Regions from separate parts of the Buttiauxella cochleicola genome, predicted to be linked through region 1. Evidence: predicted binding sites of a transcription regulator. Region 1 holds the regulator's gene; the other holds the start of a gene.

Region 1 (15,763 bases):
GACGCAGACCGTTACGGTCCAGGTTACAAGCCGCATAGCGACCATCGGACATAACGATACCGGCCGGGCCATCCCATGGCTCCATATGCATGGAGTTAAAGTCGAAGAAGGCGCGCAACTCTGGGTCCATGTTCGGGTTGTTCTGCCAGGCTGGTGGAACCAGTAAACGCATGGCGCGAACGATGTCCATACCGCCAGCTAATAGCAGCTCGAGCATGTTATCCATGGAGCTTGAGTCGGAACCGGTTTCATTCACGAATGGTGCTGCGTCATGCAAGTCCGGAATCAATGGAGTCTGGAACTTGTAGGTACGGGCGCGTGCCCACTGGCGGTTACCGGTGATGGTGTTGATTTCACCGTTGTGCGCCAGGTAGCGGAACGGCTGAGCCAGCGGCCAGCGTGGCACTGTGTTGGTGGAGAAACGTTGGTGGAACAGGCAAATAGCTGATTCCAGACGTAAGTCCGCCAGGTCCAGGTAAAAGCGCGGCAAGTCTGCCGGCATACACAGACCTTTATAGATGTTAACCAGGTTGGAGAGACTACAAACGTAGAATTCTTTATCCTGGATGCGTTTCTCAATGCGGCGACGGGCGATAAACAGGCGACGTTCCATATCACGTGGGCGCCAGCCAGCCGGAGCATTAACAAAAATTTGTTCGATGCGAGGTTTTGAGGAGAGGGCGATTTCACCGAGTACGTCTTCATTGGTTGGCACTTCGCGCCAGCCGACAATCGACAAGGTCTCGTTTTGCAACTCTTCTTCAACGATGCGGCGGCTTGCACTTGCCAGCGCGTCGTCTTTGTTTAAGAAAATCATGCCTACCGCATAATTTTTTGCCAAACGCCAACCACGTTCTTCCGCAACGATTCGGAAGAAACGGTCAGGTTTTTGCAACAGCAGGCCACAACCATCACCGGTTTTACCATCGGCGAGGATTGCTCCACGGTGCTGCATTCGGGCCAGTGCGTGAATAGCAGTACGCACTACCTTGTGGCTAGGTTCGCCTTCTATGTGGGCGATCAGGCCGAAACCACAGTTATCCTTCTCAAGGGATTTATCGTACAACATATCAGTGAACCTCCCCAGGCTCTACGTGATTCCCGATACCGTTTGCGTCCAGACGCAGCAAGGGCATGGCGACGGGGTTTGCGAATCTACGCTTACCGCGTGTGTCGCCCTCTTGATGTCTAACGCATCCGGTTTCACAAGTGTTGAGGACTTGCTTTAGAGGGAATCTAAATTACTGCATAAATATGATGGGCACAGTACCCATCCAGAAAGCTTCCAGCGGATTTCCAAGTTATCGGGAAAGCGCACACAGGTCAAATGGCATTCTTATTTATACGATTATGTGCTAAATGGTATTTAACATCATGAATGTAAACATTTTATTATCATTTTTATCGTATTTAAGCGGCAGGGGAATCGCTTGGGTATTGTGATCTCTCTCACTATCTGGCGGGCTGCAAAATTCCAGACCGTGCTGGCAATATCTAAGTTGGCAGGATCTTGTGCTATCAATGCGGGTTGGCGTGTTGTATGACACTGTTTTTCACAAGGTCACATATTCTTTAAAAATAGGGAGTCAACATAAGGAAAAGTAATCATCTTTTGCGTGCGTAAACTTGCACTAATTTTGCATTGTTATGCAATGGATAAAGCTGCGCCAAAGCGATTGATCCAGGTCATCGCTAAATTGGGCAGATAATGGCAGGCTACGTCCCTTTTACAGGGCGGCCCATCAGATTATGCAGTTACAAAAATTAGTCAATATGTTTGGTGGCGATCTTCAGCGTCGTTATGGCCATAAGGTCCATAAACTCGTGCTGCATGGCGGTTTCAGTTGCCCAAACCGCGACGGCACCATTGGGCGTGGGGGGTGTACTTTTTGCAATGTTGCCTCTTTTGCCGATGAAACCCAACAAAACCACTCTATCGCCGACCAACTGGAGCGCCAATCACAGTTAGTGAATCGTGCTCAACATTATCTGGCCTATTTCCAGGCGTACACCAGCACATGGGCTGAAGTTCAGGTTCTACGTTCGATGTACCAACAAGCGGTCAGCAAGGCCAGTATCGTTGGTTTATGCGTGGGGACTCGTCCTGACTGCGTACCGGATAGTGTGCTGGATCTGTTAAGTGAGTATCACGATAAAGGCTACGAAGTTTGGCTGGAGTTAGGTTTACAGACGGCTCATGACAAAACATTGCATCGTATTAATCGTGGGCATGATTTTGCCTGTTACCAGGAAACCACACGCCGAGCACGAGCACGTGGGTTGAAAGTTTGCAGTCATCTTATTGTCGGCTTGCCGGGTGAAACGAAATCACACTCCATGGAGACGCTGGAAAAAGTCGTTGAGACAGGCGTGGACGGTATCAAACTCCACCCATTGCATATCGTCAACGGCAGCACGATGGCCAAAAGCTGGCAGGCAGGACGCTTGCAGGCGATTGAATTAGAAGAGTATGCGACAACGGCCGGTGAAATGATTCGCCATACCCCGCTTGATGTCGTGTTCCACCGAATTTCGGCTAACGCTCGGCAACCAACCCTGTTGGCACCACTGTGGTGTGAGAATCGTTGGGCCGGGATGGGCGCTATCGATAAGTATCTGACTGAGCATGGCACACAAGGTTCGGCGATAGGTACACCATGGAGCCCGGCAATTCTGTTGTAATCCCTAAGCGTGCGGTATATTTAGCTGATTGATGACGAGGGAAACGTTCCATGAAGCAAATCCGGTTACTGGCGCAATATTACGTTGATTTGATGGTGAAGCTCGGATTAGTGCGCTTCTCTTTGTTACTGGCCTCAGCCCTGGTGGTGTTGGCTATCGTGGTACAAATGGCCGTGACGATGTTATTACGCGGCCAGGTTGAAAGTATTGATGTCGTCCGTTCTATCTTCTTTGGCCTGCTAATTACTCCCTGGGCCGTCTATTTCCTTTCTGTGGTGGTTGAGCAACTTGAAGAGTCGCGCCAGCGGCTTTCTAAGCTTGTGCAAAAACTCGAGGAGATGCGCGAACGAGATCTAAAACTCAATGTGCAGCTCAAAGACAATATTGCCCAACTGAACCAGGAAATCGCCGACCGCGTTAAAGCGGAAGATGAACGCCAGACGATGCTGGAGCAACTTAAAGTTGAGATGCAGGAACGTGAAGAGACGCAACTACAGCTTGAGCAGCAATCGTCGTTTTTACGCTCATTTCTCGACGCATCTCCTGACCTTGTTTTTTATCGTAATGAAGACAAAGAGTTTTCCGGTTGTAACCGTGCGATGGAACTGTTGACGGGCAAAAGCGAAAAACAGCTGATTAGCCTGAAACCGGAAGATGTTTATTCGCCAGAAGCGGCGCAGAAGGTTATCGAAACCGACGAGAAAGTATTCCGTCATAATGTTTCCCTCACCTACGAACAATGGCTGGATTACCCTGATGGGCGTAAAGCCTGTTTTGAAATCCGTAAAGTTCCCTACTACGACCGTGTCGGCAAACGCCATGGCTTGATGGGCTTTGGTCGCGATATTACTGAGCGTAAGCGTTATCAGGATGCGCTTGAGCGCGCCAGCCGTGACAAAACTACCTTCATTTCTACGATCAGCCACGAACTACGTACACCGTTGAACGGTATAGTCGGTTTAAGCCGTATCTTGCTTGATACCGAGCTCAATCCTGAACAAACGAACTACCTTAAAACCATCCACGTATCCGCGATTACGCTTGGTAATATTTTCAACGATATCATTGATATGGATAAGCTTGAGCGCCGTAAGGTTCAGCTTGATAACCAACCGATTGATTTCACCAGCTTCCTTGCTGATCTTGAAAACCTCTCCGGCTTGCAGGCGCAGCAAAAGGGGCTGACGCTCGAAATGAACCCAACCTTGCCGTTGCCGCATAAAGTGGTGACGGACGGTACGCGTTTGCGCCAGATTCTCTGGAACCTGATTAGCAATGCGGTGAAGTTTACGCCGAAAGGCGGACTGGTAGCGGTTCGTGTGCGTTATGAAGAAGAAAATACGCTGCGCTTTGAAGTGCAGGATTCCGGCATTGGTATTCCTCAGGATGAGCAGGACAAGATCTTCGCCATGTATTATCAGGTGAAAGATAGCCATGGTGGTAAACCAGCAACCGGTACGGGGATTGGTCTTGCGGTATCGCGCCGTCTGGCTAAGAGCATGGGTGGCGATATTACCGTTAGCAGTAAGCCGGGTGAAGGCTCTCTGTTTACCCTGACTATTCAGGCACCGCGTGTGGCGGATGAAGTTGAAGATACCCTCGAAGACGACGAAATGCCGCTGCCAGCGTTGCACGTGTTGCTGGTGGAAGACATTGAGCTCAACGTGATTGTTGCACGCTCGGTGCTTGAGAAGCTCGGTAATAGCGTAGATGTCGCAATGACGGGCAAAGAGGCGTTAGAAAAATTCACCCCAGGAGAATATGACCTGGTGCTGTTGGATATTCAGTTGCCTGATATGACGGGGCTGGATATTTCCCGTCAGCTGACAACTCGTTACCCCCGCGAAGATTTACCGCCGCTGGTGGCCTTGACGGCTAACGTATTGAAAGATAAAAAAGAGTATCTGGATGCTGGCATGGATGACGTGCTGAGCAAACCACTCGCAGTTCCGGCGTTGATGGCGATGATCCAAAAATTCTGGGACAACCAAAAGTCAGAGTCTGAAAAGGAGTCTCCAATGTCTCAAGTTAATAGTGAAAAGCAACAAGCCTTGCTCGATATTCCGATGCTTGAGCAGTACATGGACTTAGTAGGACCAAAACTGATTACTGATGGACTGGCGATGTTCGAAAAAATGATGCCGGGTTACCTGAGTGTGCTGGATTCCAATATGACCGCTCGCGACCAGAAAGGTGTGGTGGAAGAAGGCCATAAAATTAAAGGTGCTGCGGGCTCTATTGGGCTACGTCATTTGCAGCAAGTTGCTCAGCAAATTCAGTCGCCGGACTTACCAGCCTGGTCAGAAAATGTGGGTGAGTGGATTGAAGAATTGAAGCAGGAATGGCAACACGATGTTGATGTTCTGAAAGCCTGGGTTGCGAACGCCCCCAAAAAATGACCCCGGATAAACCGGGGTGCGCGAATTCTGCGCCAACACCAGGGAAAAGCCCGGTTGCGCCGTAAGTTATAAGTTTTTATCCAGTCGGCGCAGCCGATAATCTCGTATGCTGCTCAGGCATTAAGATAGCAAATCTTAAATGATTTGTTACGTGAATCAGTAAAATGTGTGAAGCATAGCGATCAAATCATAATAACTGATGATAATTATCGCATGATCAATAGGAATGGCGAATGAAGAAGATTGGTGTGGTGCTTAGTGGCAGTGGGGTTTACGACGGTAGCGAGATTCAAGAAGCTGTTATAACTCTATTGGCAATCGCTCGCTCTGGCGCTGAAGCTGTTTGTTTTGCACCTGATAAACCTCAAGCAGATGTTATTAATCACCTGACTAATAATAAGTCTAATGAGCATCGTAATGTACTGGTTGAAGCTGCTCGAATTACCCGTGGGGCTATTACCCCTCTGGAGCAGGCCGATGCCAACGAACTGGATGCGTTGATTGTTCCGGGTGGCTTTGGTGCGGCAAAAAATCTGTGCGATTTTGCCTGTAAAGGTAGTGAGTGCCAGATTGATGGCGATTTACGCCGCCTTGCCAGGGATTGTCACGCGCAGGGTAAGCCTCTTGGTTTTATCTGTATTGCTCCTGTGATGTTGCCAAAGATTCTTGATGTACCAGTGCGTTTGACCATTGGCACGGATATCGACACCGCAGAAATCGTTGAAGAGATGGGGGCAGAACATGTCCCTTGCCCGGTGGATGATATCGTGGTTGATGAAGAGCAAAAAGTAGTGACTACGCCAGCTTATATGTTGGCAACACGTATTGATGAAGCCGCATTGGGCATCGAGAAATTGGTCGCTCGCGTTGTGGATATGACTGCATGAAGAAAGGGCGAATTGCGCTCTTGAGTACCCTGAAGCGCTGGTTGTTGCGCGGTGTACTGGCTTTCGCTGGAGTCTGGCTGGCGGGGATTATTCTGTTTAGCTTTTTGCCTGTGCCGTTTTCAGCCGTAATGGTAGAGCGGCAGCTCAGCGCCTGGTTTAGCGGTGATTTTGGTTACGTCGCTCACTCGGATTGGGTGAGCATGGATGAGATCTCACCATTGATGGGGCTTGCAGTTATTGCGGCAGAAGACCAGAAATTTCCCGACCACTGGGGGTTTGACGTTAATGCTATCGAAAAGGCCATTGCCCATAATGAACGTAATGAAAATCGCGTTCGCGGCGCATCGACACTTTCTCAGCAAACTGCCAAGAACTTGTTTTTATGGGATGGACGTAGCTATGTCCGTAAAGGTCTTGAGGCTGGGTTAACGCTGGGAATGGAAGCCGTCTGGACTAAACGCCGCATTCTCACGGTTTATCTAAATATCGCGGAATTTGGCGAGGGGATTTTTGGTGTCGAAGCCGCTTCACAGCGCTATTTCCACAAACCAGCAAGCCGTCTGACGGCATCAGAAGCGGCATTACTGGCTGCTGTATTGCCCAATCCGATTCGCTTTAAAGCGAATGCACCTTCTGGCTATGTACGCCAGCGGCAGCAATGGATATTGCGCCAGATGCGCCAGTTGGGTGGCGAGTCATTCATGGCGCACAATGAGCTGAAGTAAATTAGTCTTCGTCAAAACCTGAATTAAACAGGGCGATAACCGCATTCAAGGCTTGCTCTTCTTCAGGCCCGGTAACTTCAATTTCTATGTGTCCACCTTTAGCGGAATCCAGCATCAGCAATGCAATCACGCTGTTGGCTTCCGCCTCCGTGCCTGCCTCGTTACGCAGCATCACCTCGGCATCAAAGCTTTGCACCAGTTCGAACAGCTTCATTGCTGGGCGCGCGTGCATGCCCAGTTTGTTGGTGATCTCAACGGTCTGTTTTACGGTCATGTTTTGCGTTTTTCCAGCGTACGGTGACGGGATTGCACATTTTTGCCGCGCGAACGGAAATAGTCTGCCAGTTGCTCAGCAATATAAACTGAACGGTGTTTACCGCCTGTACAACCAATTGCTACAGTCAAATAGCTGCGGTTGTTGGTCTCCAGCATTGGTAACCACTGCTCAAGATAGCTGCGTGTCTGGTAGATAAAATTGTGCACTTCAGTGTGACGGTCAAGGAACGCAGCGACGGGTCTGTCGAGACCGGTCATCGGACGGAGCTTAGGATCCCAGTGCGGGTTTGGCAGGAAGCGCACGTCGAACACGTAGTCAGCATCGATTGGAATACCGTGTTTAAAGCCGAAGGACTCGAATACCATAGTCAATTCGCGCTCACGCTTGCCGAGCAGACGTGTACGCAACATTTCCGCAAGTTCGTGCACTGACATTTCAGAGGTATCAATAATCAGATCAGCTCTGGATTTCAGTGGTTCCAGCAGGTCACTTTCTTCATCAATAGCACTTTCTAATGAAAGATTTTTGCTGGAAAGTGGATGCAATCGACGCGTGTCGCTGTAACGACGGATCAGCGTATTGCGATCGGCGTCGAGGAATAACAATTGTGGCGAGAATGAGTCAGGCAGATTACTCATCGCCTGTTCAAAAATTTCCGGGTTTTCCGGCATGTTACGCACGTCGATGCTCACTGCCGCAGAAATTTTTCGCTCCGCGAGAGTTTTGGCAAGATCAGGTAACAGCACCACTGGTAGATTATCTACACAGTAGAATCCCATATCTTCTAGTGCACGCAAGGCTACAGACTTCCCTGAACCAGAGCGGCCGCTGACGATCATCAGCACCATTTTTTCACTCCCCCAACTTCTCTTGCTGTGATTTCAACACAACCACAGCCAGATTATTCACTTTCACTACCATTTTCTGTTTCGGTAATGATCTGATAAAGCTCTTCATCGCTTTGCGCAGAACGCAGGCGTCGACAAATTGTTTTGTCTGCCAGACGCTTTGCCACCAGAGATAAAGTGTGCAAATGCGTTTTTGTTTGATCCGCAGGTACAAGCAGCGCAAACATGAGGTCTACAGGCTGGTTATCAATCGCATCAAATGCGATCGGGGTCTCCAGTTTAATAAACACCCCAACGGCGCGGGTGGTATCTTCTTCCAGCTTCCCATGAGGTATAGCGATACCGTTACCGATACCGGTGCTCCCCATACGTTCGCGCGTCAGCACGGCTTCAAAAACCACTTGTGGTGGCAGGCCGAGTTGCTTTGCTGCCAGCTCACTGATGATTTCCAGTGCACGTTTTTTACTCTGGCAATGTACGTTGGTACGAGTACATTCCTTGTTCAGGACATTACTAAGTTGTAGAGCAGAATCGTTGTTCATCATAAGTTCACCTAAGCACCCTGTTATGCTAACGGCCCGTTAAGTAACGAGCCGTCTATGCTGGAACAGTTGCCCGGATTATCAGTGTTGTTTTAGTTTATCTTTATGTTTGGTTAACTGGCGCGCCAGTTTATCAATTAAGCCATCAATTGCCGCATACATATCCTGGCCATCAGAGCTTGCATGGATTTCACCACCATTCACATGAAGCGTTGCATCGGCAATATGCGTGACTTTTTCCACTTTTAACACAATGTAGACTTGGTTAATTCTATCGAAGTACTGCTCCAGTTTGGCAAACTTCGTACTCACAAAATCGCGCAGTGCGTCAGTGATTTCGACGTTATGTCCTGTAATGTTGAGCTGCATAGTGTCTTCCTTATCGGTTAAGTCATACCAGCTGTTTACGCTGATTTGACGGTGGTATGGATAAAGACTCTCGGTACTTCGCAACAGTGCGGCGTGCCACCATGATCCCCTGATCGGATAGCATAGTCGTTAACTTGCTATCACTCAGAGGTTTCGCTGGGTTTTCCGCAGCAATTAATTTCTTCACCAGTGCCCGAATCGCCGTAGAGGAGGCTTCGCCTCCGCCTTCGGTATTCACATGGCTGGAGAAGAAATACTTCAATTCAAAAATGCCGCGTGGACTGTGCAAATATTTTTGCGTGGTCACACGGGAAATAGTCGATTCATGCATCTCGACTACCTGGGCGATATCAGCAAGAACCATCGGTTTCATGTGCTCTTCGCCGTGCTCAAAAAAACCTTGTTGCTGCTCAACGATACAGCGACTGACGCGCAGCAGCGTATCGTTGCGACTTTCAAGACTTTTAATCAACCACTTCGCTTCTTGCAGGTTACTGCGAATAAATTGCGAGTCGCTGTCATTGCGGGCATTGGTACCCATCGCAGCGTACTGCTGATTGATTTTAAGGCGTGGAATGCTGTCGGCGTTTAATTCTACCGTCCAGCGCCCCTGAATCTTTTTGACCAGAATATCGGGAATGACATATTCGGGTTCACTGGTTTGAATCGATTGGCCTGGGCGTGGATCAAGAGACTGAATCAGGCACATTGCCTCTTTCAGAACTTCTTCTTTCAGGCGAGTGACGCGCATCAGGCTACGGAAATCATGATTGGCGAGCAGATCCAGATGATCGCTGACAATCAGTCGTGCCTCGGTCAGCCACGGTGTTTCACGGGCAAATTGAGAAAGCTGGATGAGTAAGCAATCGCGTAGATCGCGTGCGGCAACTCCAACAGGATCAAAACGCTGGACGCGTTTAAGTACCGCCTCCACTTCGTCGATGGTGATTTCTTCATCGCCCATGCTTTCCAGAATTTCTTCCAGCGAAACCGTGAGATAGCCCATTTCGTCAACGGCATCAACAATAGATGTCGCAATGGCAGTGTCGGTATCAGAGAACGGGGTTAAATCGACCTGCCACATCAGGTAATCCTGGAGTGACTGAGTCGTTTCCCCCTGATAAATCGGCAACTCATCGTCACTATAATCTGAACCGGCGCCCGATGGGGAACCGGCGGTATAGATTTCGTCCCAGCTGGTATCTAACGGCAATTCGTCAGGCATCTCTTTTTGTTCAAGCGCCTCACGAGTGTCTAAAGCTTCATTTTCACGAACTTCCTGAGTTTCAATTTCTTCATGCAGATCGGTTTGCTCAAGCAGTGGGTTACTTTCCAGGGCTTGTTGGAGTTCTTGCTGCAGCTCTAACGTTGACAGCTGCAACAGGCGAATTGCCTGCTGTAACTGTGGAGTCATAGCAAGTTGTTGGCTAAGCCGTAATTGCAAACCTTGCTTCATATTCAGAGCGAGCTTCCTCAGGTATATACCCGGCATACTTCAAGTTGCAGGAACGTGGGCAACTCGAATTACCCAGAGTATTAATAATTATACTTCCTACCCTATCAGAGTCTGAACTCTTCGCCCAGATAGACGCGCTTAACATGCTCATCTTCCAGGATTTCCGCAGGCGTGCCATGGGCAATTAACTGGCCCTGGCTTACGATATAGGCTCGTTCACACACGGCCAACGTTTCGCGTACGTTATGGTCAGTAATCAGCACACCAAGCCCGCTATCGCGCAAGTGCTCGATAATCCGCTTGATGTCGATGACGGAGATTGGGTCAACACCTGCAAAAGGTTCGTCCAAAAGAATAAATTTCGGGTTTGCAGCCAAAGCGCGGGCAATTTCAACACGACGGCGCTCACCACCAGACAGAGACTGCCCGAGGTTATTGCGCAAATGCTCAATGTGAAACTCTTCCATCAACTCATTCGCGCGGTCTTCACGCTGTTCAGCGCTAAGGTCATCACGAATTTGCAGGACTGCCATCAAGTTATCGAACACGCTCAAACGACGGAAAATTGACGCTTCTTGCGGTAAATACCCAATCCCACGACGTGCGCGAGCATGAAGCGGCAGAAGACTAATGTCTTCGTCATCAATAATGATGTTGCCAGCATCACGCGGAACAATGCCAACAACCATGTAAAAAGTCGTGGTTTTGCCTGCACCGTTAGGTCCAAGTAAACCGACAATTTCACCTGATTTAACGGTCAGGCTGACATCTTCAACAACGCGGCGGCCTTTGTAGGCTTTGGCGAGATGTTTTGCAATTAAAGTAGCCATAACGAATTAGTTACTCTTTTTCGGGGCAGGTGCTGGAGCAGCTTTGCCGTCTTTCTTCTGCAACTGAGAAGGAACCAGAACGGTGGTGACACGTTTACCTTTTTCGCTAAAGGCCTGCATCTTCTGTTCTTTAACCAGATAGGTAATTTTGTCACCCTTGATATTGCTATCTACCTGTTCCAGATATGCATTACCGGTCAGAACCACAAAGTCGTTTTGTAACTCATAGTGCATGGTCGCTGAGTGGCCGCTTACAGGCTTACCGCTATCCTGCATCTGATAGAAAGTGGCGGGGTTACCATAACCATCAATCACTTCTTTGCCTTGTTCACCGCCTGGGCGGGTTACAACGACTTTATCGGCGTTAATTTTGATACTGCCTTGCGTCACGATCACATTGCCGGTGAAGGTGACGACGTTGCCTTGCATATCCAGCGACTGTTGGTCAGATTCAATGTGAATCGGCTGATCGGTATCACCGGTCAGCGCAAATGCCGAAAAACTGGCGGCTAAAAGCGTACTGGTCAGTACTAAATTACGGCTGAGTTTGTTTATTCTGGATTTCATAGGATGTTCTAACCTTTTCAATCAGCTCGGCATTTTTGCTGCGTAAGTTTCCACGCATTTTGAGGCCGGTAGAGTTAAAGCTGGTTCCGTACAAGGTTACCTGGTCATCAGAGGCAACATCCTGAGTGACTAAATTAACCTGCGCATTGTCCGTGGTAATTTTGCGTAGCTGTGAATCTGGTGTCAGGGCTGTCAGCACCACATTTCCGTACAAATACAGCATCCGATCGTTAGTCAGTTTGGCGCGATCTGCCCGTAATGACCAGGTTGCTACTTTGTTTTCGTCGTACTGTGTCATCACCGGATTGGTGAACCACGAAACAGCGGTATCGGAAAAGTATTCAACGTGTTCTGCGACCAGCCGGTAATTTAAAGCCCCTTCAGGACTGTAGGCGAGGGTCGTAGAATGTTCACTTTTATAGGTTGGCTCGTTACTATTCACTGTTTGTGGTGCAACAGTGTCTTTATCGACCAGATTTACACCAATCAATACCAGTGCCAGCAATGAAAGCAGGATGATAACCCAACGTCTGGTCTTACTCATATAGATAGCCCTTTGGCCTCATCAAGCTTTCCTTGAGCCAGTAAAAGGAGATCGCAGACTTCGCGTACTGCTCCTCGTCCGCCAGCAATACGTGTAACGTAGTCGGCACGAGGAATAAGTAAAGGATGAGCATCCGCAACCGCGACACTCAAGCCTACTTTAGCCATTACAGGCCAGTCGATTAAATCATCCCCGACATAAGCCACTTGCTCAGCTGGAATGGCGAGCTTATCTAATAGATCCTGAAAAGCCAGCAGCTTGTCAGATTGCCCTTGATAAAGATGGGTGATGCCAAGCGTTTCGCACCTGTCCTCAAGAAGTTTTGCTTTCCGGCCAGTAATAATCGCCACTTCGATATTAGAGGTTAGTGCACAGCGAATTCCATAGCCATCACGGACGTTGAATGCTTTCAGCTCTTCGCCGCTATTACCCATATAAATCAGGCCGTCAGACATTACACCGTCAACGTCTAAAATAAGCAGGCGCACGTTTGCTGCCTGCTCCATCACGCGCGTGCTTACCGGCCCATAACAAGTGGCAAGAGACGCTTCATGGTTACTCATTAAGGCTAATCCTTTGTTAAACCACGCCTGCGCGTAGCATGTCATGCATATGTACCACACCCAGTAGTTGCTCGCCATCTGCAACCAGTACTGAGGTTATATGGCGGGACTGCATCAAGTTCAGTGCATCAACCGCCAATAACGTTGGGCGAACACGAATTCCGCCGACAGTCATGACATCTGCGATATTCAGGGAGTGGAGATCAACGCCCATATCAAAGACCCGACGTAAATCACCATCAGTAAAGATCCCTTCAATTTTCATCAGGGAGTCACAGATTACGGTCATACCCATATTTTTGCGCGTTATTTCCAGTAATGCATCGCGCAATGAAGCATCTTTACTGACATGCGGGATCTCATCGCCAGTGTGCATAATATCGCTGACACGTAATAACAGTTTACGTCCCAATGCACCGCCTGGGTGAGAAAGAGCAAAATCTTCTGCAGTAAAGCCACGAGCTTTCAGCAGAGCAACAGCAAGCGCGTCACCCATCACAAGCGTTGCCGTGGTGCTGGACGTTGGAGCCAGTCCTAACGGACAAGCTTCCTGGGGAACCTTGACACAAAGATGGACGTCGGCCGCTTTGCCCATTGAGCTTTCCGGGCGACTGGTGATGCAAATCAGTGGCACCTGCAATCGTTTAAGAACCGGAATCAGCGCCAGAATTTCGTTAGATTCGCCAGAGTTAGAAATAGCGATAACAATATCTTGTGTGCTAACCATGCCGAGGTCGCCATGGCTTGCTTCACCTGGGTGAACGAAAAACGAAGGTGTACCGGTACTTGCAAAAGTTGCCGCCATCTTTTTACCGATGTGACCTGATTTGCCCATACCCATGACAACGACTTTGCCCTGGCAATAAAACATTTTTTCACAGGCCGCAGAGAAGTCTGTGTTGATGTATTGCCCAAGCTGATCCAGGCCTTCACGTTCGATCTTCAGTACTTCTTTACCTGCTTGCTGAAAGTCAAAACCCGGTTGTAATTCTATCTGTGACATAATTTCCGTTCCGCTTTACCCTACGACAGGTGATGCAATAAACCACAGCATCACAATCCATACGAAGAAACTACATGTTAACAGAGCACCTGCTGCCTTGCCGATAGAGCGTGATTTACGCCAGCAAAGTACTGCAAAAATGGCACTGACTACCAACATGACCCAATAGTCACGAGCAAAGGCATGTGGGTCAATTTCACCCGGTGCAATCAAGGCAGGAATACCCAATACCAAAACAATATTGAATATGTTCGAGCCGATGATATTGCCAATCGCAATATCATCTTCACCTTTACGTGCACCTGCTATGGTCGTTGCAAGTTCAGGCAGGCTCGTGCCCACAGCAATAATCGTCAGGCCAATCACTAACTCGCTTATGCCAAAGTAATGTGCCAGTACGCTGGCGTTATCGATAACCATGCGAGTGGCCATCGGCATAATAATTAAAGCCACGGCGAGCCATAAAAATGCGACGGGACGGCTCCCTTCACGAGGAAGCTCTGCCAGCTGTTCGCGGGTCAGGTTGTCAGCACCTTCATTTCCGGCAAGGCGAGCTATTTTAATCGTAAACAGCAGATAAGCTACTGCGACAGCAATCAGTATTACGCCATCAATGCGGCTAAGCTGGTTATCAAAAAGAAGCCAGCCGATCACGCCACTGACGACTAACATTAGGGGTAATTCACGCCGTAGAATATCGGAATTCACGGTAAATGGATGCAAAAGTGCCGCTAAGCCGAGAATCAGTAAGATATTGGTGATATTCGAACCTAATGCTGTCCCCACCGCTAAATTCAATTGGCCATTTAGAGCAGCAGAGCTTGCGACGAGCAGTTCAGGTAAGGATGTCCCGATGCTAACAACGGTTAAACCGATAAGGAGTGGCGGAACGCCGAAACTACGGCAAAGTATCGAGGCGGCGAACACCAGACGATCCGCGCCATAGACGACCAAAAGCAAACCGATAATTAACAGAGCTGTAGCTAACAGCATGCAAAATCCTTTATTCAGGTATAATCGCCGGTCTCTTGCTGTGAAAGTACCGGCAGAGCATACAGATCTGTAGGCCATGATGAATTCTTAATTCTGACTTTATGTGGCAGAAAAGTAAAACAAATGCCAGTTTTCGCTAATCAGGGCTGATAACATTCTGTGAAAATGTTGGGTTGGAACTGAGTTGCTATCCAATGCTTCGTCCGTGAACTTGATAAAAGGAAAGATGATGAGCCAGACGCAGACGAATCTGGTCGAAATTCGCGATGTTAGTTTTACTCGCGGCAGTCGGCGCATCTTTGACAATATTTCCCTGAACGTGCCCCGTGGCAAAATTACAGCCATCATGGGGCCATCGGGCATTGGTAAAACGACATTGCTGCGGCTGATTGGTGGTCAAATTCAGCCTGACAATGGCGAAATCCTGTTCGACGGTGAAAACGTGCCGGCAATGTCGCGCTCACGACTATATAACGTGCGTAAACGTATGAGCATGCTGTTTCAATCCGGCGCGTTATTTACCGATCTCAACGTCTTCGAAAATGTGGCGTATCCGCTTCGCGAACATCGCCGCTTACCGGAGGAGTTGCTGCATAGCACCGTTATGATGAAGCTGGAGGCGGTGGGATTACGTGGGGCCGCTAAACTGATGCCAAACGAACTCTCTGGCGGTATGGCTCGACGAGCCGCACTTGCGCGTGCCATAGCTCTCGAACCTGACCTTATTATGTTTGATGAGCCATTCGTTGGTCAGGACCCTATTACAATGGGTGTGCTGGTTAAACTCATTTCAGAATTAAACAGCGCACTGGGTGTGACCTGTATTGTGGTTTCGCATGATGTACCTGAAGTGCTGAGCATCGCGGATTACGCCTATATTGCAGCAGATCAGCATATCGTCGCTGAAGGGACTCCAACCGCCTTGCGCGAAAATTGTGACCCTCGGGTTCGTCAGTTCCTTGATGGTATAGCCGATGGGCCAGTACCGTTCCGCTATCCGGCAACGGATTATCGGAATGACTTATTATCAAAAACAGGGAGTTAAGTTACTCATGCTCTTTAATGCACTGGCATCGTT
Region 2 (15,763 bases), on a different contig from region 1:
GTCAATGATGCTGCTAAAACGCGTGGCATCTTCAACATCACGACTCGACAGGGTTATGCAGAAGTGTTGCCGTTTGATGATGGCTCTTTTGATGTGGTGATTAGCCGCTATTCAGCTCATCACTGGCATGATGTTGGTAAAGCATTGCGTGAAGTAAAACGAGTCCTGAAACCAGGTGGTGTAGTTATTTTTATGGATGTGATGTCTCCAGGCCATCCAGTTCTCGATATCTGGCTGCAAACGGTTGAAGCATTGCGCGATACATCTCACGTTCGGAATTATTCCAGTGGCGAGTGGTTGAGCCTGTTTAATGATGCGGGCTTGGTCTCGCAAAACCTCTTATGCGACCGATTGAATCTGGAGTTCACATCCTGGATTGCCAGAATGAGAACACCTGAAGCTCTGGCTGACGCTATTCGAATCTACCAACAGAGTGCATCAGACGAAGTGCAGCACTATTTTGAGTTGCAGGGAGATGGCTCTTTCACCAGTGACATTATTATGGTGGAAGCCAAAAAGGTTTGATGTTTTGAAATAGAAATAAAAAAGGCACCCAAAAAGGTGCCTTTTTCTTTGATTAACAATCAAGTATCAGGTGTAGAGTTGTTGCTAACGAATAGCGTCAACTGATCTCCAGGTTTCAGATCGTCTGTATCGTCGTTCCAGCGCAGAACATCCTTGATGTTCACACCGTGACGTTTCGCGATACTCGACAACGAGTCACCCTTACGCACCTTATAAGTGATGCTATCGTTCTTAGCTAAACTCTGTACGCCATTTTTGACGCTGAGTGTTTGGCCGACTTTAATGTGCGCGCCGCGTATGCCGTTCCAGCTTTGCAAATCTTTTGCACTCACGCCTAAGCGTGAAGCGATGCTCGATAAGGTATCACCTGAACGAACACGGTAAGATTTGCTGCCACCTGCAGTACTGCGGTTATCAGCGACTAGCCGAGGCTGCACTGCTGCAATTTCACCAGAAGCCAAAGAGGCTTTTAGCTGATCAGCATGCTTTTTAGGCACCATTACATAACGCTGATTCTTGCCAACGGTGGAAGTTTTCACCCCGGCGTTGAATGTCTTCAGCGTGCTTAATGATATACCTGCCATTTCGGCAACCTGCGTAAGCTCAACCGGATCACTTACTTCTACGCGTGCTAATGCACGGCTTTCGTCAGTAGTTGGTAAGCGTACGCCGTACTTTTTGCTGTTTTTGAGAATATCACTTAAAGCCAACATTTTTGGTACGTAAATTTTGGTTTCCCGTGGCAGTGAAAGCGACCAAAAATCCGTTGGTAAACCACGAGCTTTATTCGCTTTCATTGCCTTCAGTACACGACCTTCGCCGCTGTTGTACGCCGCTACGGTTAATAACCAGTCGCCGTCAAACATCTTGTTCAGACGCTGCATCATATCGAGTGCGGCAGTGGTGGAAGCCACTACATCACGACGTGCATCGTATGCTTTGGTCTGTTTTAAACCATAATTTCGACCCGTACTCGGTACAATCTGCCAGATGCCAGCGGCATTCGCAGAAGAGGTAGCGTGGGGGTCAAAAGCGCTCTCCACTATGGGTAGCAGTACTAGTTCCATTGGCATGTTACGTTTCTTAACTTGCCCGGCAATCCAGTACATATACGGCTCTGCCCGTAATGTTACATCGTGGAGATAGCTCTTATTCTTCAGGTACTTCTGTTTCTGTTCGCGGATCCGGATATTCTCCGGTACCCCCATCTTTAGCTCGTCGCCAATGAAGTTCCACAAGTTTTGGTTATCCGCGAGGTATGTCCCATCGTCCATCCATCGCGAACCTGTGTACTTTCCTGCTTCACCTTGACCAGCTGCAGACAGACTCTGTGCGTGCTGTTGGATGTTGCCGTCATGCCTTGACGCCTGGCACCCCACAAGCAAAACAGAGGCGAGTAATATCGCTTTTGCCTTCATGTGTGTGTCAAATGGTTGCTTAAAAGACGAGCAAGAATACCTTCCACTTTAAAACAACACAACCAAAAAATTCAGAAGGTATCTTTCTTTGTCCGTAACCAGGCGAATATTTGCTGTGGTTGTTGCAAGTTTGTTTCTTTGTTTATTTTTCTTTTTAAATCAATATCATCTGTTCTTAAGAATAAATTTATTTCGCGTTCATTTACCAGAGAACTTGGTAAGGTTGATTGGTTTTTTGCACGTAACTCATTAACTTTTCGACAGTATCGGTTTAACTTCTCATCGTCTGGAAGGATAGATAAGGAAAACTTCATATTTGAAAGAGTGTATTCGTGTGCGCAGCAAATTAACGTATCGGCGGGTAATTTGTTAAGTTTTTGAAAAGAATCATACATATTTCCCGCCGTGCCTTCAAAAAGCCTTCCGCAGCCGCCAGAAAACATCGTGTCACCGCAAAAAAGATAAGGTGCGCTATAGAAACAGATATGTCCTAAAGTGTGACCCGGTGTGGCAATTACAGTAAATTCATACTTCAAAATATTGACCGTTTCGCCCTCTCTGACTACCCGGTTCGTTCCCTTATCTTGTGTCTCCTCTGGGCCATATACCACAAGGCCTGGATACTTTTTGAGTAGTTCTTTTACGCCGCCAACATGGTCGTTGTGATGATGGGTCAGTAAAATAGCTTCTGGCTGCCAGTGGTTATCTTCAATGGCTTTTAGTACTGGATGAGCTTCGCCCGGGTCGACGATGATGCATCTGCCTTGCTCATCATTCAGAACCCAGATGTAGTTATCCTGGAACGCAGAAATACTGTTAAGATTCATAATTCAACCTCTCTGAATTGCGCTAAGAAGGTAGTGATGAAACCGGCAAGGATACCTGTAAATTTCATTTCACCGCATCATTGGGGAGAACTGCCCTGGGGCGAGTACTACCGTGAGGCGCTGGAATCCCAACTTCAGCCGTGGTTTGCTAAGATGTTTGGTTTCCACTTGCTGAAAATCGGTAACTTAAGCACCGAAATCAACACAGAGGCCTGTGCTATTTCACACCAGGTTAATGTTGCCTTACAAGGCGAACGACTCCAGGTGAATGCCGATCCGCTGTATTTGCCTTTTGCGGGTAAATCAGTCGATGCATGTATGTTGGCTCATACATTGCCGTGGTGCCAGGATCCTCATGGGTTATTGCGTGAAGCTGACCGGGTATTAATTGATGATGGCTGGCTAATTATCAGCAGTTTCAACCCGGTGAGTTTATTAGGTTTAGGCAAAGTCGTGCCATTTATCCGCAAACGTGCGCCATATCGCTGCCGAATGTTTACGCCGATGAGGATGTTCGATTGGCTGGCATTGCTGAATTTTGAAGTGATGCACCAACGCAGTTTCCAGGTTTTACCCTGGAGTAAACAAGGTGGGAAAATGCTCAGTACCCATCTTCCTGCGTTGGGATGCATGCATGTCATTGTGGCGCGTAAGCGGACATTGCCTCTTACGCTCAATCCAATGAAAAGCAGGAAAGCAAAAACGCAAATCCGCTCAGCTGTGGGGGCAACACGGCAATTTCGTGAAGCAACTAAGGCTTCGCCGTCTCTGGCTGATAACCCACGTCCTCGAGAGTTGGATTAGAAGCAGCTTCACGGGCGAGTTCATCACAACGTTCGTTTTCAGGGTGACCGGCATGGCCTTTCACCCATTCCCAACTGATTTTGTGCTCGCTTAAGGCAGCATCCAGTCGCTTCCATAAATCGACATTCTTGACTGGTTTTTTATCGGCCGTTTTCCAGCCACGTTTTTTCCAGTTATGAATCCATTGGGTAATACCCTGACGAACATATTGGCTGTCGGTGCTAAGCACAACGTCACAAGGCTCGACCAACGCCTCAAGTGCAACGATTGCCGCCATCATTTCCATGCGATTGTTTGTGGTCAGGCGAAAGCCGACGCTAAAAATTTTTTCGTGCTGTTTGTAGCGTAAAATAGCACCATATCCACCCGGGCCCGGGTTGCCGAGGCAAGAGCCATCGGTGAAAATTTCTACCTGTTTGCGCATCTCTGGTAGACTTCCTGTGATTAAAAAACCAAGTCTGACATAAACGAGCGCCATGAGCACAGCAATTACACGACAGATCGTCCTCGATACAGAAACCACCGGTATGAACCAAATCGGTGCTCACTATGAAGGGCACCGCATTATTGAAATCGGTGCGGTTGAAGTCATCAACCGCCGCCTGACGGGTAATAATTTCCACGTATACCTGAAACCTGATCGTCTGGTAGACCCGGAAGCCTTTGGCGTGCATGGAATTGCCGATGAGTTTCTGGCAGACAAGCCAACCTTTGATCAGGTTGCTGATTCGTTCATGGACTATATTCGCGGCGCAGAGCTCGTCATCCATAACGCATCGTTTGATATCGGGTTTATGGATTATGAGTTCGGCAAACTCAAACGCGATATTCCAAAAACTAATACCTTCTGCAAAGTTACCGATAGCCTCGCTCTCGCCCGAAAAATGTTCCCGGGCAAGCGTAATAGCCTCGATGCACTTTGCTCACGTTATGAAATAGATAACAGCAAGCGAACGTTGCACGGCGCATTGCTCGATGCCCAAATTCTGGCCGACGTCTATTTAATGATGACGGGTGGACAAACTTCTCTGAAGTTTGCGATGGAAGGGGATGTGCAGCAGCGTAGTGGAGATAACGGAATTCAACGTGTTGTACGCCGCAGTTCGGGTATACGCGTCATTCGTGCCAGCGATACAGAACTGGAAGCGCATGAATCGCGACTCGACCTGGTGGAAAAAAAGGGCGGAAGTTGCCTGTGGCGTTTATAAAAGCAGCGCAAATGCATTAAAAATCACCGTTTGGGTGAAATTAACGGCAAACGATTAGTTTAATAAGAAAAAACGTTGACGCTCATCAGCCCTATACGTATTATTTGCCTCGTTCCCGACGGGGAACAAAACGCGGAGCGGTAGTTCAGTCGGTTAGAATACCTGCCTGTCACGCAGGGGGTCGCGGGTTCGAGTCCCGTCCGTTCCGCCACAATTAGAAAGCCTGAATCAGAAATGATTCAGGCTTTCGTCGTTTTATTCCTTCGAAACTACAACCTGTCCATTGTATCCCGCAACGTCACTCACTTTATCTGCACGTGCCAACCAGCGATAACAGCCTGCACTCAGGAATGCGCCGATAAACCAGCTAAAGTTAGCCACCTCATGCAGTGCCGGAATAAAGCTGATGATTAAGCCAATGGTAACCGATGGCAGCAGTGCGAGAATCGCTTTTGGGTTGAAACCACTTTTGTACCAGTAGCGGCCTTTTGGCGTGTCATCAAACAGATCGTCGATATAGATTTTGCTGCGTTTAATGATGTAGAAGTCAGTCAGCAGAATACCGAACAGTGGCCCAATAAACGCACCCAGCACATCCAGCGTGTAGTGAATAAGTTCTGGTGACTGGAACAAGTTCCATGGTGTCAGCAGTACAGATCCCACGGCTGCAATCATCCCACCGGTACGGAAGCTGATTTTTTGCGGCGAGCAGTTCGAGAAGTCGAAAGCAGGTGATACAAAGTTTGCCACGATATTAATACCGATAGTGGCGGTGATCATGGTCAGTAAACCGATGGCCATCGCGAGGCTATTGCCCACATGGCTTACCGTTTCGATAGGGTCGGTGATCATTTTGCCAAACAGGGATTGTGTACCGGAAACAATCACCACGGTCACGATAGAGAACAGCAGGAAGTTAAACGGCAGCCCCCAGCGGTTGCCACGACGGATCTCTTTCATACTCTTGCCATAGCGCGAGAAGTCACCGAAGTTCAGCAATGGGCCTGAGAAGTATGAAACGACCAGCGCCGTTGCGGTCAGCATCTGCCACGCCTGCTCACCAGAGCTAAGTTGTTTGCTGGCAAGCGTAAATGAAATTCCGTCAAATCCAGTTTGATACAAAATCCAGCCCGCCAACGCCATCATCACGATGTATACCGCAGGCCCTGCAATATCAATAAATCGTTTGATAGCGTTCATGCCGTGCCAGAACACCATCGCCTGAAGCACCCACATAATGCCGAAGCAAACCCAGCCGAGATGCGACAGCCCCAGGAAATGCCCGGTGGTCATTGGCGCAAGCGAGGGCCAGAATTTCAGCATAACGAGCATCAATGCATTTGCGGCCAGATAAGTCTGGATACCGTACCAGGCGAACGCGATTAACCCGCGTATCACTGCCGGAATATTGGCACCGAACACGCCAAATGCCTGGCGGCAAATTACTGCGTAGGGTACGCCCGCCATTTGGCTAGGTTTTGCTACCAGGTTCGCGCACAGCTGTACGATGCAAATCCCTACCAGCAAGCAAAGCAAAACCTGCCAGCTTGCCAGCCCTAGTGTGAAGAAGCTGGCAGCCACCACATAGCCACCCATGCTGTGAACATCGGACATCCAGAAAGAAAAAATATTGTACCAGGACCATGTCTGGTTGCGCGTCGGCGCCAGATCATCATTACACAGGCGCAGGCTGTAGCCGGCATTGGCGCTCTCGGTCAAAGCTGATGACGTATTTTCATTGTTTGGCATGAAATCTGCTCCTTTAAAAACAGATGCTGACGGAATGTCTGCAACTTTCGTTGCATTAACCGGGCCAGGTTTCATGTTTTGTGGAACAAATGGATTATTCAGGCTTTTTGGTGCATTAATAAGGCCGTGTGATTACTTATTGCGCTTTGCTATGGTGCATTTTAACATTTCGTTGCCCGGATCTGGTGCTAAACCGGTGGCAAAAAATACAGAGGACTCAACATGACGAAACATTTGATTCAGGTGATTAACCCGAATACTAACGTGGCAATGACGCACACCATCGCGCAAGCGGCGCGCAGTGTCGCTGCACCTTCCAGCGAAATCATCGCGGTTTGCCCATCACAGGGCGTGGAGTCAATAGAAGGACATTTTGATGAAGCGATAGCGGCTATTGGTGTGCTTGAGCAAATCAAACTTGGCAAAGAGCAGGGGGTCAGTGGTCACGTCATCGCCTGCTTTGGCGATCCTGGTTTACTGGCCGCACGTGAACTCGCCAGTGGCCCGGTTATCGGCATCGCCGAAGCTGCGATGCATGTTGCAACCATGGTTGCGACACGTTTTTCTATCGTCACCACTTTGCCGCGCACTGTGATTATTGCGCGTCATTTATTACGCCAGTATGGCTTCGAGCACCACTGCGCAGCGCTGCATGCGATCGATTTACCGGTACTTGCTCTGGAAGATGGCACGGGTCTTGCTCAGATGAAGGTGCGCGAGCGTTGTATACAAGCCATGAAAGAAGATAACAGCGGAGCGATTGTGCTCGGTTGTGGCGGGATGGCTAATCTTGCACGGGAACTTACTGCTGAGTTGGGTATTCCCGTAATTGATGGCGTAACAGCAGCTGTGAAAATGGTCGAGTCCCTCATCGCTCTTGGGCTTGGAACCAGCAAACATGGTGACCTCGCGTATCCGAATAAAAAGCCGTTATCAGGCTGTTTTGACATGCTGAGTTGAAATTCTGGCTCGGCTCATAAGGAACCGAACCATGAATGAAGTACCGAAAACTAAAAACTATCACTTCACTGAAAACTACCCGCGTGACATGAAAGGTTATGCGGGTAAGCCGCCACATGCGCAATGGCCAAATAACGCCCGCGTAGCTGTGCAGTTCGTTCTCAATTTTGAAGAGGGGGGTGAAAACCACGTTCTGCATGGTGACAGCGGCTCGGAACAATTTCTTTCCGATATCATCGGTGCGGCCAGTTTCCCTGACCGCCATATGTCGATGGATTCTCTCTATGAATACGGTTCGCGAGCCGGGTTCTGGCGCATCCATAACGAGTTCCAAAAACGTGGCCTGACCATGACGGTATTTGGCGTAGCAATGGCACTGGCGCGTAACCCTGAAATTGTTGAAGCAATAAAAGCAGCTGATTACGACGTGGTAAGTCACGGCTGGCGCTGGATCCACTATCAAAATCTGGATGAGGCAACTGAGCGCCAGCATATGCACCAGGCCATCGAAATCCTCGAAGATTTGTTCGGCAGCAAACCGCTCGGTTGGTATACCGGCCGCGATAGTCCGAATACGCGTCGGCTGGTGGCGGAAAATGGCAGCTTCCTTTACGACAGCGATTATTACGGCGACGATTTGCCATTCTGGAGCAAAGTTAGCTGTAGCGATGGTTCGACAAAACCGCATTTGGTGGTGCCTTACACGCTTGATGCCAACGATATGCGCTTTGCAACCGCGCAGGGTTTTAACACCGCCGAACAGTTTTATACCTATCTGAAAGACAGCTTTGATGTGTTGTACGAAGAAGGGGAAACTGCACCGAAAATGATGTCTATCGGTATGCACTGCCGTTTACTGGGGCGGCCGGGTCGTTTCAGAGCGTTGCAGCGTTTTCTTGATTATGTGCAACAGCATGATGATGTGTGGATTTGCCGTCGTCAGGAGATTGCCGAGCATTGGGTGAAGACGCATCCATATTGTGAATAAATGATGTGGCGGCGGGTGACATTTCGTTTCCCGCCCACGGTCTTTAACCCATCACGCTGACATGTGCGGCGACAATTCGCCAGCCATAAGGAAATTTGACCCATGTTTGCATCTGGCGGCCAATTTTGTCGCTTCCCTCGCGGGTGAATTCAGTGCTGGCAACAGCCATATCATCGCCATAGGTGGTGATGGTGGTATTTTGCAAAAGCCGGTCTAGCCCTTGAGACGAGCGAGCATTTCTGAAAGCTCTTATCTCATCGATACCATAAAGATTTTCACTCGCACCAAAGCGAACGGTACGGGGATCGGCCCAAAACAACTCATCTAAGACCGCAACATCGTTGCTGATCAACGCCTGTTCGTAGCGGTAAAAAGCGGCACTCACCTCATTGACGATTGCCGGGCGATCAATATTGTCACGCATCATAGTATTTACCTTACCTGGTGGTTTTCCCTGCCAGCATACCCTGTATTTCAAGCTGATGGGCAGCTCTCAGGCAGATATCTTCCCGCCATGGTGGTGCAATGAGCTGCACACCGATGGGATGCCCACTTGCAGTCATCAATGGCACCGTGACGACTGGTAAACCAAGGAATGAAATAGGTTGTGTCAACATACCCATGCTGGCTTTCACGGGAAGCTCCGTCCCGTTAATTTGCATGGTTTGCTGTCCAATTAGTGTGGCACTACAGGGTGTTGCTGGTGCGATAAGCAGATCATACTTTTCGAAGAGCGGTAAAGTTTTATCCCGGAACCATGATCGGAAGCGTTGCGCTTGAGTGTACCAGGCTGATGGTGTCATCGCTCCAGCCAGGAGGCGTTCACGGGAGTTAAGCTCAAAACGTTCCGCCTGTTCACGTAGTGCCGGTAAGTAATGGTTTCCCCCTTCAGCGGCAGAGAGCAAAAATGCTGCCGAGCGAGCAAATTCAGCTTCAGGCAACGTGATGTAATCCAGTGCTTCAAGCGTTTGAGCCACTCGAGCGACGGCAGTTTTGGCATCGTCATCACACCAAGTCTCAAAAAAACCACCCAACACCGCACAGCGTAAATTCCCCGGCTGTTCCAGTTTATCGGCGAGGGGTTCAACTCCCCGAGTCGATTGGAAATGGTCATTCGCATCCCTTCCCTGAAGCGCATCATAAACCAGAGCCAGATCGTCCACGCTGCGCGCCAGCGGGCCGATATGATCCAGGCTTGCAACAAAAGGCTGGCTGCCGCTGCGCGACAATCTGCCGAAAGTCGGTTTCAGACCCAAAATGCCGCATAACGAAGCGGGGACGCGAATCGAGCCGTTAGTGTCAGTGCCGAGGGTAAAATTCACCATTCCAGCCGCGACGGCTGCGGCAGAGCCACCGGATGAACCGCCCGCAATTCGTGTTAAATCATGCGGGTTGCGGGTTGCGCCATAATAGCTATTTTCGGTGGTAAAGCCGTAGGCGTAGGCATCCATATTCAGCGCGCCTGAAAGCATGGCTCCGGCAGCGTTTAATTTTTTAATCGCGAAGGCGTCAGTGCTGGCGGGCGATTGCATACTAAATAGCTCGGCCCCGGCAAGCGTTGTTACGTCTTTAATATCAAAAAGATTTTTTACCGCATAAGGCACGCCAGCCAACGGCGGCAGCGTTTCCCCGCGCACACGGAGTTGGTCAATGGCGGCGGCTTCTTGCAGTAAACGCGAGGCAGTGATTTCCGTAAACGCATTAATTTCAGAATTGGCTTGCTCGATTTTCGCAAGCGTAAGCTGCGCCAGTTCCTGTGCGGAAAACTCGCCAATAGCTAATCCTTGCTGAATATCGCGAATGGAGAGTGCATTCATAGCTTATAAATCCCCGCGACTTCCTGGCGTTCAGGCAATGGAAAATCCATGAGCGGTTCTGCCAGTTTCTCCATGCGAGTCAATTGCACTTCAAGTTCCTGGCGGCGTGGCTCATCAAGAGGAACGTCAAGCAGTTGCTCCATGACTTTGATGTACGCGGGCCAGTCGATAGAATTTAATAGCATTTTGTTCTCCTTAAAATCCGGCTGCGCTGCCGTTGCTGCGTGGATCGTATGCGCCCTCAAGCATACCGTTGGTATGGCGCACGATGGCTCCGGCATGGCCCACAGCTTCGCTAAAATCTGGCAATGCTTCGACTTCATGACCCAATTCACGCAGTGCTTTGAAAGTTTCCGGGCTAAACCGACCTTCTAATTTCAGGCTGTCGGAGGCTTGCCCCCAGGTTCTGCCTAATAACCATCTTGGCGCGGTTACAGCTTCTTGTAACGGTATGCCCTGAATTACGTGGCGCGTAAAAATAGCCGCCTGAGTTTGCGGTTGCCCGTCGCCACCCATCGAGCCGTAAACCATCGTGCGCCCGTCAGCCAGGCGTGCGGCGGCCGGGTTCAGCGTGTGGAACGGCTGTTTTCCGGGAGCCAGGCTGAGCAAACTTTCCGGGTTGAGGCTGAACGCCGCCCCCCGGTTTTGCCACAGCACACCGCTTTTTGGCAGCACCACGCCGCTGCCAAATTCGTGATAAATGCTCTGAATAAACGAAACCGCCAGGCCGCTGCTGTCTATCACGCCCATCCACACCGTGTCGCCGGGGCCTTTGCCGGCTCCCCAGTCTGCGGCCTGGTTGTCATCAATTTCTGCGGCGAGGGCGGCGAGCGCTTCTGGCTCAAGCAAACTCTGGATGGACGTGGTGATATGGCGTGGATCGGTGATGTATTTGTCCCGCAGCGCAAAGGCTTTTTTGGTCGCTTCGACGATGCGATGAACTGTTTGAGTTTCACTGGCTTGTGCCATATCCAGATTCTCGGTGATCCCCAGGATCGCCAGTGAAACCAAGCCTTGCGTCGGCGGCGTCATATTATAAACATCGCCCAACTGGTGGCTCAGATGCAGCGGGATGCGCCGTTTGGCGCGTTGCGCGGCAAGATCCTGCAACGTAATCGGCATGCCTGATTCAGCAAGTTCTTCGGTGATCAGGGCTGCGAGCGGGCCGCGATAAAAGCTATCAAGCCCTTCAACTGTCAGGCGCGTTAAGGTTTCGGCCAGGCGTGGCTGAGTGAAACGGCTGCCCGCGCGGGGGATTTCGCCTCGGTCTAAAAAGGTTTCGGCAAATCCGGGAATGTTAACCAGCTCGTCGTATTTGCTATGGGTCGCAAGCGTTTGAGATTGGGTCACCGGAATGCCATCAGCCGCATAGCGAATCGCATCGGCAAGTAAGCGCGAGAGCGGCAGTTGCCCACCACCAAGCTGTGCGGCAATTTTTAGCGCTTCGTCCCAACCGCTAAGGGTTCCAGGCACGGTTAACGCGGCTTTGGGGCCACGATGAGGAATCGATGTTTCGCCTGCGTAAAATTCCAGCGATGCGAGTGATCCCGCAGCACCGCTGGCATCAATCGCAATCGGCTCACCTTCCGGCGGTACTATCAACCAAAAACCATCGCCGCCAATGCCATTCATGTGAGGATAAACCACGGCGATCGTTGCCGCCGCTGCCACCATCGCCTCGATGGCATCACCACCATGGCGCAACACGGATAATGCGGTTTCACTGGCTAAGTGGTGCGGTGTAACGGCCATACCGGAAGGTGCCATATTGCTTTGCATCATCGTTTTATCTCTCAGAACGGAAGCTGGGTAATATATTTAAGCAAGAGATGTTCCAGGTTGACGCGGTTTGTTTCACTGTGTCAGGCTCGAATGAAACAATAGTTACAGAGGTCATAATGAAACAATTAGACGAGCGCTTAAGAGCGACATACGAGCAGCTTTCTCCGCAGGAACAGCGAGTTGCTGCTTTTATTGTCGATCATTTTGATGACCTGATTAGCTACAACAGCGCTGAGTTGGCCCATCTTTCTGGCGTATCTAAAGCCACTGTGAGTCGTCTATTTAAGCGCCTGGGTTATGACCGATACAAAGATATGCGTGAAGAACTGCGAACCTTGCGTCAGAGCGGAATGCCCCTGACGGAAAACCGCGATGCAGTACAAGGTAACACGTTACTGGCGCGGCATTACAAACAGGAAATGGCCAACCTGACACAGTGGGTTAGCTTGTTAGATACTCAACAATTTATCGATGTAGTCTCGGCACTTACTTCAGCAAAACGTATTTTTATTATTGGTTTACGAAATTCATGGCCTGTAGCGATGCACCTACGCCAGCAGTTACTACAGGTTCGTAGTGATGTCTGGTTATTGCCTCAACCAGGGCAGACGCTGGCAGAAGAGGTGGTGGATATCAACGAACATGACTGCGTTATCGCTATCGCATTCCGCAGGCGACCTCGCATCATTAAGCCACTGCTGGCCAATTTACATAAGCGGCAGGTACCGCTGCTGGTAATGAGCGAAGCACAGGGTTCCGGCCTGACCCCATACTGCCGCTGGCACTTTGCGGCACCGCTGGACAGCGTTTCAGCTTTCGATAGTTATAGCAGTGCGATGAGTCTGGTGAATCTGTTAGCCAACGCAGTGCTACATGAAGCGTTAACCACTGGTCGTCAGCGCATTCATCATATTGCCGAACTCTATACTGAGCTTGATGAGTTAGAACAACGCTAGCGCACCATGTTGGTGCTTTTGCACACATCGTGGGAACCATTCTGGTTCATTAACCTGGTCAGGTAAGTATCATTATTTACGTTAAGTATCGGCTTTTGTTTCTTTGCCACTGATGAAAATGAATGGCACATTAGTTGCAGAATATTTTTATAAAGAATCTTTTGTTTCATATAGAACTAAAGGAAATGCCATGTTAGATATTCAGCACTTCGCGCAAATCAATCCGCCACACCGTTTGTTGATGGGGCCGGGTCCAATCAATGCCGATCCCCGTGTATTACGAGCTATGGCGAGCCAGTTGATTGGGCAGTATGACCCGGTGATGACTGGCTATATGAATGAAGTGATGGTGCTGTATCGTGAGCTTTTCCGCACGCAAAACCGCTGGACGATGCTGGTCGATGGGACTTCCCGTTCTGGTATCGAAGCGATTCTGCTGTCAGCGATTCGTCCGGGCGACAAAGTTTTGGTGCCGGTATTTGGGCGTTTCGGCCATCTATTATGTGAAATAGCACGTCGATGCCGTGCTGAAGTTCACACCATTGAGGTTCCCTGGGGCGAAGTGTTTACCCCGGATCAAATCGAAGATGCCATCAAAAGTGTTAAACCACGTTTACTGTTGACCGTTCAGGGCGACACTTCCACGACTATGTTGCAGCCGCTGGCTGAGCTGGGCGAAATCTGCCGTCGTCATGGAGTCTTGTTCTATACCGATGCAACGGCTTCATTTGGTGGCAATGTGCTTGAAACGGATGGCTGGGGATTAGACGCAGTTTCCGCAGGACTGCAAAAATGCCTCGGCGGCCCGTCTGGCAGTTCGCCGATAACTCTCAGCGCACAGATGGAAGAGGTGATTCGCCGCCGTAAATGTGTTGAAGAAGGGATCCGTACGGCTGCGCACCAGGATGGCGACGACGAAATGATCTATTCGAATTATTTCGATCTCGGCATGGTGATGGATTACTGGGGGCCGGAGCGCCTGAACCACCACACGGAAGCGACCAGCATGTTGTTCGCCGCCCGTGAATGCGCGCGCATTATTCTCGAAGAAGGTTTGGATGTTGGAATCGCTCGTCATGAATTGCATGGGAGGGCGCTGGTGGCCGGTATACAAGGTATGGGTCTGGAAACCTTCGGAAACCTCCAACACAAAATGAATAACGTACTTGGCGTGGTGATCCCATCAGTGGTTCACGGAGAAGAGGTGCGCAAAATGTTGCTCGAAGATTTCCATATCGAAATCGGCACCTCTTTCGGCCCGCTGCAAGGCAAAATCTGGCGCATCGGCACCATGGGTTATAACGCGCGTAAAGATTGCGTGTTGCAAACTCTGACTGCACTTGAAGCAGTATTGAACCGGCTTGGTTTCAAAACGACGCAAGGGGCGGCGATGCAGGCTGCATGGGATGTTTATTCACAAGGAAAAAGCTGATGGTAAAACTTGTGATGAATGCCGCCGAAGCCAGCATTGCTGCTAAGCGCGTGATGCAGCGAGCGGATGAACTGGCGCAAATTAGTGAAACGCCAGGCCAACTCACGCGTGTGTATCTTTCCCCTGAACATCTACGCGCTAATCATCTGGTGGCAAACTGGATGGAGCAGGTCGGGATGACTACCTGGCAGGATGCCGTGGGCAATATTTGTGGGCGCTACGAAGGGGCAAGTGAAGGCGCTCAGGCCATTTTGCTGGGCTCTCATCTCGATACTGTGCGCAATGCCGGTCGTTACGATGGCATGTTGGGTGTATTGGCTGCGTTGGAAGTAGTCGGTTATTTATACCATCACGATCTTCAGCTCGAACAGGCGATTGAAATCGTTGGCTTTGGAGATGAAGAGGGCACGCGTTTTGGCATCACATTATTAGGTAGCCGTGGGGTGACCGGAACCTGGCCGGATAACTGGCTGGCATGTGTTGATGCTGCAGGGATTAGCGTTGCACAAGCATTGGTCAATGCCGGTTTTGACCCTTCACGAATTAAAAGTGCTGCGCGTAGTCCGGAAGAGTTCAGCGCCTATCTCGAATTGCATATTGAACAAGGGCCGGTGCTGGAGTGTGAAAATCTGGCGCTCGGCGTGGTGACCGCCATTAACGGCGCTCGCCGTTTGAAATGCCGCTTTGTTGGCGAAGCAGGGCATGCAGGCACGGTGCCGATGACTATTCGTAAAGATGCGCTCGCGGCCGCCGCTAATTGGATGACTTACATCGAAAGCGCGACTGCCATTTACGCCCCAGATATTGTTGCGACAGTCGGCTCGCTGCAATGCTTGCCGGGCGCGGCGAATGTTATTCCAGGTGAAGTCCTGCTCACGCTGGATATCCGTAGCCCGAGAGATGCAGATCTGGAAGCATTGCTGGGAAGCTTGTTAAGCGAAGCGCAGCAAATCGCCGCTCAACGAGGTGTGACGTTCGACTCTGAAATCTATTATTCGATTCCCGCCACGCCATGCGACGCGGGTTTACAGCGCCAGTTAACATCAGCCATTGCTTCGGTGCAGGGGCGTAGTTTATCTCTGCCAAGTGGCGCGGGGCATGATGCGATTGCGATTGCTGAACAGTGGCCGGTGGGTATGTTGTTTGCGCGTTGTGACCGTGGAATTAGCCACCATCCTGCAGAGTCAGTGATGGAAGTTGATGTGATGCAAGCTGTGAGGGCTTATACGCAAACGGTTATGGCATTGGCTGCGAAAAATACCCTGATTGAATTTAACGATGGCTCAGAGAATGAAGC

What was found. Region 1 encodes sigma-54, which starts transcription at its own class of promoters, with help from an activator protein. Its sites were predicted from a motif close to GTTGGCACANNTTTCGCTNT; they were not measured.
Region 2: the regulator sigma-54 is predicted to act here: its motif matches at 12,116-12,135, upstream of LVQ79_RS04475 (gamma-glutamyltransferase family protein).

The regions. Positions count from the first base shown of each region.
Region 1 covers NZ_JAJSOU010000019.1:4,123-19,885, reverse strand. The annotation lists gene gltB (glutamate synthase large subunit) at 1-1,069, opposite strand, end outside; gene mnmL (tRNA modification radical SAM protein MnmL/YtqA) at 1,750-2,682, shown strand; gene arcB (aerobic respiration two-component sensor histidine kinase ArcB) at 2,733-5,081, shown strand; gene elbB (isoprenoid biosynthesis glyoxalase ElbB) at 5,315-5,968, shown strand; gene mtgA (monofunctional biosynthetic peptidoglycan transglycosylase) at 5,965-6,693, shown strand; gene npr (PTS phosphocarrier protein NPr) at 6,695-6,967, opposite strand; gene rapZ (RNase adapter RapZ) at 6,964-7,818, opposite strand; gene ptsN (PTS IIA-like nitrogen regulatory protein PtsN) at 7,872-8,363, opposite strand; gene hpf (ribosome hibernation promoting factor) at 8,442-8,729, opposite strand; gene rpoN (RNA polymerase factor sigma-54) at 8,752-10,185, opposite strand; gene lptB (LPS export ABC transporter ATP-binding protein) at 10,290-11,015, opposite strand; gene lptA (lipopolysaccharide ABC transporter substrate-binding protein LptA) at 11,022-11,582, opposite strand; gene lptC (LPS export ABC transporter periplasmic protein LptC) at 11,551-12,126, opposite strand; gene kdsC (3-deoxy-manno-octulosonate-8-phosphatase KdsC) at 12,123-12,689, opposite strand; gene kdsD (arabinose-5-phosphate isomerase KdsD) at 12,706-13,692, opposite strand; gene LVQ79_RS19830 (calcium/sodium antiporter) at 13,708-14,685, opposite strand; gene mlaF (phospholipid ABC transporter ATP-binding protein MlaF) at 14,915-15,730, shown strand; gene mlaE (lipid asymmetry maintenance ABC transporter permease subunit MlaE) at 15,738-15,763, shown strand, end outside.
Region 2 covers NZ_JAJSOU010000003.1:4,901-20,663, forward strand. The annotation lists gene LVQ79_RS04410 (class I SAM-dependent methyltransferase) at 1-525, shown strand, start outside; gene mltD (murein transglycosylase D) at 585-1,943, opposite strand; gene gloB (hydroxyacylglutathione hydrolase) at 2,015-2,770, opposite strand; gene LVQ79_RS04425 (methyltransferase domain-containing protein) at 2,807-3,574, shown strand; gene rnhA (ribonuclease HI) at 3,522-3,998, opposite strand; gene dnaQ (DNA polymerase III subunit epsilon) at 4,051-4,782, shown strand; tRNA gene LVQ79_RS04440 (tRNA-Asp) at 4,917-4,993, shown strand; gene LVQ79_RS04445 (NCS1 family nucleobase:cation symporter-1) at 5,038-6,531, opposite strand; gene hpxA (allantoin racemase) at 6,754-7,491, shown strand; gene puuE (allantoinase PuuE) at 7,523-8,479, shown strand; gene hpxZ (oxalurate catabolism protein HpxZ) at 8,523-8,906, opposite strand; gene LVQ79_RS04465 (AtzE family amidohydrolase) at 8,917-10,296, opposite strand; gene hpxX (oxalurate catabolism protein HpxX) at 10,293-10,481, opposite strand; gene LVQ79_RS04475 (gamma-glutamyltransferase family protein) at 10,492-12,078, opposite strand; gene LVQ79_RS04480 (MurR/RpiR family transcriptional regulator) at 12,195-13,034, shown strand; gene LVQ79_RS04485 (pyridoxal-phosphate-dependent aminotransferase family protein) at 13,225-14,466, shown strand; partial or broken gene hpxK (allantoate amidohydrolase) at 14,466-15,722, shown strand; gene uraD (2-oxo-4-hydroxy-4-carboxy-5-ureidoimidazoline decarboxylase) at 15,705-15,763, shown strand, end outside.